One region of the Streptomyces sp. NPDC059355 genome, then DNA from elsewhere that is predicted to be linked to it. Evidence: riboswitches for the same ligand, from Rfam matches in the RefSeq annotation. Region 1 holds a riboswitch; the other holds the start of a gene.
The links. Region 1 has a riboswitch for S-adenosylmethionine ahead of ACFXGI_RS15975 (aminotransferase class V-fold PLP-dependent enzyme). Riboswitches for the same ligand answer to the same signal wherever they lie in the genome.
Positions count from the first base shown of each region.

Region 1 (3,401 bases):
GGGGGCTCCGCATTCGCCCTGGGCCTGCGGCTCGCTGCCCAGCAGGGTGCGGACCAGCGGGTGGGCGCAGAAGAGGCCGTCGCGGACGCCGATCCCGTACTCCGCCGACAGCGCCGCCGCGAAGTGCGAGCTGTTCCAGCCGTCGACCACGAAGGAGATGACCCCGACCCGCGGGGCGTCGTCGCCGAAGAGGGACAGGATCCGGACGGCCGGGACCTCCGCCAGGCCCTCGCGGACCTTGGCGATCAGGTGCCGCTCGCGGGCGACGAGGTCCTCGAAGCCCGCCTCGGTCAGGGCCTTGCAGGCGGAGGCGATCGAGTACACGCCGATCACGTTCGGGGAGCCGGCCTCGTGGCGGGCCGCCGTCGTGTGCCACTCGACGTCGACGCCGCCGTCCGCGCGGCGGGCGACCTTCCGGGAGGCGCCGCCGCCGGCCAGGTACGGCTCCGCCTGCTGCAGCCAGTCCGCCCGGCCGGCCAGCACGCCCGAGCCGAACGGCGCGTACAGCTTGTGCCCGGAGAAGGCCACCCAGTCCACGTCCAGCTCCTGCACGGAGACGGGGTGGTGCGGGGCCAGCTGGGCGGCGTCCAGGACGATCCGCGCGCCGTGGGCGTGCGCCGCGGCGGCGAGCTCCTTAACCGGCCACAGCTCACCGGTGACGTTGGACGCGCCGGTGACGCAGACCAGCGCCGGACCCCAGGGCTCGCGCTCGGCGAGCGCCCGCTCCAGGGTCTCCACGGCCTGGGCCGGGGTCCGCGGCGCGTTGAGGTACGTGACCTGCGCGTCCCCCCACGGCAGCAGCGAGGCGTGGTGCTCGGTCTCGAAGACGAACACCTGGCAGTCGGCCGGCAGCACGGCGGCGAGCAGGTTCAGCGAGTCGGTGGTGGACCGGGTGAAGATCACTTGATCGGACGGACGGCAGTCGAGGAACCCGGCGACCGTCGCCCGGCTCTGCTCGAAGAGGTCCGTGGACAGCTGGGAGAGGTAGCCGGCGCCGCGGTGCACGCTGCCGTAGTACGGGGCGTACGCGGCGACGTCGTCCCAGACCCGCTGGAGCGCGGGGGCGCTGGCCGCGTAGTCGAGGGCCGCGTAGGTGACCTCGCCGCCGGTGACGAGCGGGACGGTGACGTCCCGGCCGAGCACCGGCAGCGGCTCGGCACAGGCGGGGTCGGCGGCGGCGGCGGTCACGATGTCGGTGGCGGCGGTGTTCGGGTACGTGGACATGGCGGTATCTCCCGGCGGGACAGGCTGAATGGCTTCGGACGGCCCGTACGCGGGTGCACGCGGGTGCACGCATCCCGGAAACGGGTGCGCGGATGCACAGGTGCAGTGGTACGGGAGTTGCCTCGACGCGCGGACGGCTCAGGACCGCACGGAGGGTGAAGAAGGGGCGGAGTCGCCCTATCGCATTCGCTTGCTCACGGAAAAGCTCCTCGAGAGACCAGGACCCCTGGTGTCGAGGGATCCGCGCTTGCCGCAGGCCTTTCTGCCTGCGGCCTGGTCATCACCCGGGGCACCCCGCCACGGAAGGAGGGTTGCCGGACAGCGAGCCGGGGCCAAAACGCTGTCACTCGTGACCTGGTCAGCATCCTGCCACAAGATCCCCCACGCACAAGACCCCGGTCCGCATGGTGATACGCGCGAACCGGGGTCCTGGCCGGAAACGGTCAGGCGTTGCTGGCCGCCACCCAGCGGTCCAGGGCCGCCCGGGCCGCGCCCGAGTCGACGGACTCCGCCGCGCGGGCGATCGCGGCGCGGATCTGGTCCTCCAGGGTCCCCGTGCCCGGGTCCAGGGCCACCAGCGCCGCCGCGGAGTTCAGCAGGACCGCGTCGCGCACCGGGCCCGTCTCGCCGGCCAGCAGCCGGCGGGCGACGTCCGCGTTGTACGAGGCGTCCGCGCCCCGCAGCGCCGAGACGTCGACCAGCGCGATGCCGACGTCACGCGGGTCGAACGACTGCTCGTCCACCCGGCCGTCGCGCACCCACCACACCCGGGAGGTCGCCGTCGTCGTCAGCTCGTCCAGGCCGTCGTCCCCGCGGAACACCAGCGCCGAGGAACCCCGCTCCGCCAGCACGCCCGCCACGATGGGGGCGACCCGCGCGTCCGCCACGCCCGTGGCCTGCGCCCGTACCCGCGCCGGGTTGGTCAGCGGGCCCAGGAAGTTGAACGTGGTGCGGATGCCCAGCTCCTTGCGGGCCGCCGCCACGTGCCGCAGCGCCGGGTGGAACTTCACCGCGAAGCAGAAGGTGATGCCGGCCTCCTGCGCGACCTCGACCACCCGCGCCGGGGTGAGGTCCAGGTTGACCCCGAGCTTCTCCAGCACGTCCGAGGAGCCGCTCGCGGAGGACGCGGCACGGTTGCCGTGCTTGACCACCTTCGCGCCCGTACCGGCCACCACGATCGAGGACATCGTCGAGATGTTCACCGTCTTGGCGCCGTCGCCGCCCGTGCCGACGATGTCCACCGTCCGGCCCGGCACCTCGATCAGGTTGGCGTGCCCGTACATGGACCGCACGAGGCCGTTGATCTCCGCGACCGTCTCCCCCTTGGCCCGCAGCGCCACCACGAAGCCGGCGATCTGGGCGTCCGTGGCCTCTCCGCGCATGATCCGGTCCATGGCCCAGGCGGTCTCGTCCGCGCGCAGGTCCTGGCCGGACAGCAGGGCATCGAGGACGCCCGGCCAGCCGCGGGCCGCCACGCTGTCGCCGCCTGCCGGGGTCGCAACGTTCATGGTCCGCTCCTGCTGTTGATCGGCCACCCGATGTCGGGGCCCACTCGAATGGGAAGGGGTTCAGCCTATCCAGCCCCGGGGACGGCAAAGAGCCCCGTCCGGACACTGGACGGGGCTCTTGCCGTGGCGACACCAGGACTGACCTGAATCAGTCCCTCAAGCGGGATCAGTGGTGGCCGTGGCCGCTCTGGATCTCCTTGTACTCCTCCACCGTGGGCTTCGGAATCTGGCTGTCCTCCGCGTAGTAGCCCTTGCTGAGCTTCGCGCGGAGCTTCTCCATGCGGCCGACCTTGCGCTCGACACCGTTCTCGTCGACCGTCGGGCCGATCTCGACCGGCTTGTACTGCTCGTGCGCGGTCAGCGTGTGCAGCTTGCCCTGGGTCAGCGGCTCGTGGATCTCGACGAACTCACCGTGCGGCAGGCGCTTGATGATGCCGGTCTCGCGACCGTGCAGCACCTTGTCCCGGTCCCGGCGCTGGAGGCCGAGGCAGATCCGCTTGGTGATGACGAAGGCGATGACCGGGCCGACGAAGAAGCCGATACGGGCGAACCAGGTGATGTTGTTGATCGACAGGTGGAAGTACTGCGCGAACATGTCGTTTCCACCGGCGATCAGCAGGATGACGTACCACGTCAGCCAGGCCACACCGAAGGCCGTACGGGTCGGGA
Region 1 covers NZ_JBHYXN010000014.1:51,519-54,919, forward strand. The annotation lists gene ACFXGI_RS15975 (aminotransferase class V-fold PLP-dependent enzyme) at 1-1,224, opposite strand, end outside; SAM riboswitch class IV at 1,463-1,579, opposite strand; gene trpD (anthranilate phosphoribosyltransferase) at 1,668-2,732, opposite strand; gene ACFXGI_RS15985 (cytochrome bc complex cytochrome b subunit) at 2,899-3,401, opposite strand, start outside.

Region 2 (3,401 bases), on a different contig from region 1:
TCGGCGGAGACCTCCGCCTGGCCGCCGGTGTAGGTGCGCAGGATGGTGGGGATGCGGACGTTGACGCTCATGGCGCTACTGCCTTTCCGGGGTTCAAGGGGGGGAGGGGGTGTCCGGCGGATCAGGGCCGGACCGCCTAGACCAGGCCGGCGGCGCGGAACGCGTCCAGGCTCGGGCGGATGGTCGCCGTCTGCCCGCTGTCCGCGGCCACCGCCTCCAGGGTCTTGAGGCCGTCACCGGTGTTGAGGACCACCGTGGTCAGAGCCGGGTCGAGCTGCCCGTTCTCGATGAGCTTCTTCGTCACGCCGACGGTCACACCGCCCGCGGTCTCGGCGAAGATGCCCTCGGTCTGCGCGAGGATCTTGATGGCCTCGACGACCTGCTCGTCGGTGACGTCCTCGACGTAGCCGCCCGTACGGCGGGCGATGTCCAGGACGTACGGGCCGTCGGCCGGGTTGCCGATGGCCAGCGACTTGGCGATGGTGTTCGGCTTCTGCGGGCGGACCACGTCGTGGCCGGCCTTGAAGGCCGTGGAGACCGGGGAGCAGCCCTCGGCCTGCGCACCGAAGATCTTGTACGGCTTGTCCTCGACGAGCCCGAGCTTGATCAGCTCCTGCAGACCCTTGTCGATCTTCGTCAGCTGCGAGCCGGACGCGATCGGGATCACGATCTGGTCGGGCAGCTGCCAGCCGAGCTGCTCGCAGATCTCGTAGGCGAGGGTCTTGGAGCCCTCGCCGTAGTAAGGACGCAGGTTGACGTTGACGAATCCCCAGCCCTCGCCCAGCGGGTCGCCGATGAGCTCGGAGCAGAAGCGGTTGACGTCGTCGTAGTTGCCCTCGATGCCGACGAGGTCGCCGCCGTACACACCGGCCATGACGACCTTGCCCTGCTCCAGGTCGTGCGGGATGAACACGCAGGAGCGGAAGCCGGCCCGGGCGGCCGCGGCGCCGACGGCGCCGGCCAGGTTGCCGGTGGAGGAGCAGGACAGGGTGGTGAAGCCGAAGGCGCGGGCGGCCTCGACGGCGATGGCCACGACGCGGTCCTTGAAGGAGTGCGTCGGGTTGCCGGAGTCGTCCTTGACGTACAGCTTGCCGGTGAAGCCGAGCTCCTTGGCCAGGTTGGCCGCGTCCACGAGCTTGGTGAAGCCGGGGTTCAGGCTGGGCTTGGAGGCCACGTCCGCGGGGACGGGCAGCAGGGGGGCGTAGCGCCAGATGTTGTTCGGTCCGGCCTCGATCGCGGCGCGCAGCGCTTCGGGGTCTCCGGTGGGAAGGTCGTAGGCGACTTCCAGCGGACCGAAACACTCGACGCAGGCGAAGATGGGTCCGAGCTCGAAACGGGTACCGCACTCACGACACGAGAGGCCGGTGGCAGGTCCGAGATCGACAGAGGTGGCGACAGTCTGTGCAGCCATGATGGCGAGGCCCTTTCTCCTCATCTTCCCCATGGCGCACTTCGCCATGAGACGGAATTGGCACCTTCCCTAGCCGGGGACCTCGCTGCTGCAAGCAAGCGCGAGAACCGACTGGAGGGTTGCCGGGGCTTCAACGGGCCGTGTCCCTCTGCCCCTCTGGATGAGCGGTATGGCACCGGTGCGCGCGCTCTGCGGCGCGTCCGGGCATTTGTGCGCGGGGACCCCCGGCATGCGGTGGTCCTTCGCGTTGTTCAAGACTGTAACCGAAGGCCCGGACGGTTGAGACAGTCGTCCGAACCGCGAGATGGATCACTTTTCGGCCGAAACCGCCGAGGGGCGACGGACGACCGACGGACGAGCAGGGAGTACTGAACGTGCTGGAAGAGGTGGAGCGCTGGTTCGCGGACCGCTCCTGGTCCGCGGCCGACCGACCGCTCGACCAGCTGCTGGCCGCCAAACGGGCGGCCGGCACCACGGTCAGCGTCGTCCTGCCCGCGCTCGACGAGGAGGAGACGGTCGGCGCGATCGTCGAGGTGATCCGGCGCGATCTGATCGACGGGCTGCCGCTGCCGCTGGTCGACGAACTGGTCGTGATCGACTCGGGCTCCACCGACCGGACCGCCGAGGTGGCCGCGAAGGCCGGCGCCCGGGTGGTGCACCGCGACGACATCCTGCCGCGGATCCCGGCCGTGCACGGCAAGGGCGAGGTGCTGTGGCGCTCCCTGCTGGCGACCACCGGGGACATCGTCTGCTTCGTGGACGCGGACCTTCGGGACTTCTCCTCCGCCTTCGTGTCCGGGATCGTGGGCCCGCTGCTGACCGAGCCGGACGTGCAGTTCGTCAAGGCGATGTACGACCGCCCGCTCGGCACGGAATTCGACGGGCTCGCCTCCGGCACTCCCTCCGATCCGCTCGCCTCCGGCACTCCCTTCGATCCGCTCGCCTCCGGCAAGACCCACGGCCAGGGCGGCCGGGTCACCGAGCTCGTCGCCCGCCCCCTCCTCAATCTCCACTGGCCGCAGCTGGCCGGCTTCGTCCAGCCGCTGGGCGGTGAGTACGCCGTGCGCCGCGCCCTGCTGGAACGACTGCCCTTCCCCGTCGGGTACGGGGTCGAGCTCGGCCTGCTCGTGGACGCGCTGCACACCGTCGGACTGGACGCGCTGGCCCAGGTGGACGTGGGCGTACGGCTCCACCGCCACCAGGACGGCCAGGCACTCGGCCGTATGGCCGCGGCGATCTACCGGACGGCGCAGCTGCGGCTCTCGCGCGGGCATCTCGTACGGCCCGAGCTGACGCAGTTCGTGCGCGGCCCCGAAGGGTTCGTGCCGCGGACGTACCCCGTGGACACCGAGGAGCGGCCGCCGATGGCCGGGGTCGAGGAGTACTCCGGCCGCCGGGTGGCGTGAGGGAACTGACGTTTGAGCAGGCGGGCCCCGGGCTAGGTTCGCCGCATGGCTTCCCAGGTACTCGTTGCAGCGAACCGCGGCCCGCTCTCCTACGATCTCGGCGACGACGGCACCCTCACGGCCCGGCGCGGCGGGGGCGGACTCGTCTCCGGCCTCTCCGCCGCCCTCGCCCGCCAGCCGGAGGCGCTGTGGATCTGCGCGGCGCTATCGGACGCGGACCGGGAGGCGGTCCGCCGGGGCGTCTCCGAGCCCGGCGTCCGGATGCTGGACATCGATCCCACGACGTACGACGACGCGTACAACGGCATCGCAAACTCGGTGCTGTGGTTCACCCACCACCACCTCTACGACATCCCGCGCGAGCCGGTCTTCGACGCGGAGTTCCGCCGACGGTGGGATTCGTACGTCGCGTACAACCATGCCTTCGCGGTGGCGCTGGCCGAGGAGGCGGGCGAGGGCGCGGCCGTGCTCGTACAGGACTACCACCTGGCGCTGGTCCCCGGTGAGCTGCGGGAGCTGCGGCCCGATCTGAAGATCAGCCACTTCACGCACACCCCGTGGGCCTCGCCGGAGTTCCTGGGGAT
Region 2 covers NZ_JBHYXN010000020.1:27,560-30,960, reverse strand. The annotation lists gene ACFXGI_RS20155 (MoaD/ThiS family protein) at 1-71, opposite strand, end outside; gene thrC (threonine synthase) at 137-1,411, opposite strand; SAM riboswitch class I at 1,429-1,578, opposite strand; gene ACFXGI_RS20145 (glucosyl-3-phosphoglycerate synthase) at 1,786-2,817, shown strand; gene ACFXGI_RS20140 (trehalose-6-phosphate synthase) at 2,863-3,401, shown strand, end outside.
Region 2: it holds a riboswitch for S-adenosylmethionine, as region 1 does, so the genes downstream of both, thrC (threonine synthase) here and ACFXGI_RS15975 (aminotransferase class V-fold PLP-dependent enzyme) in region 1, are expected to answer to the same signal.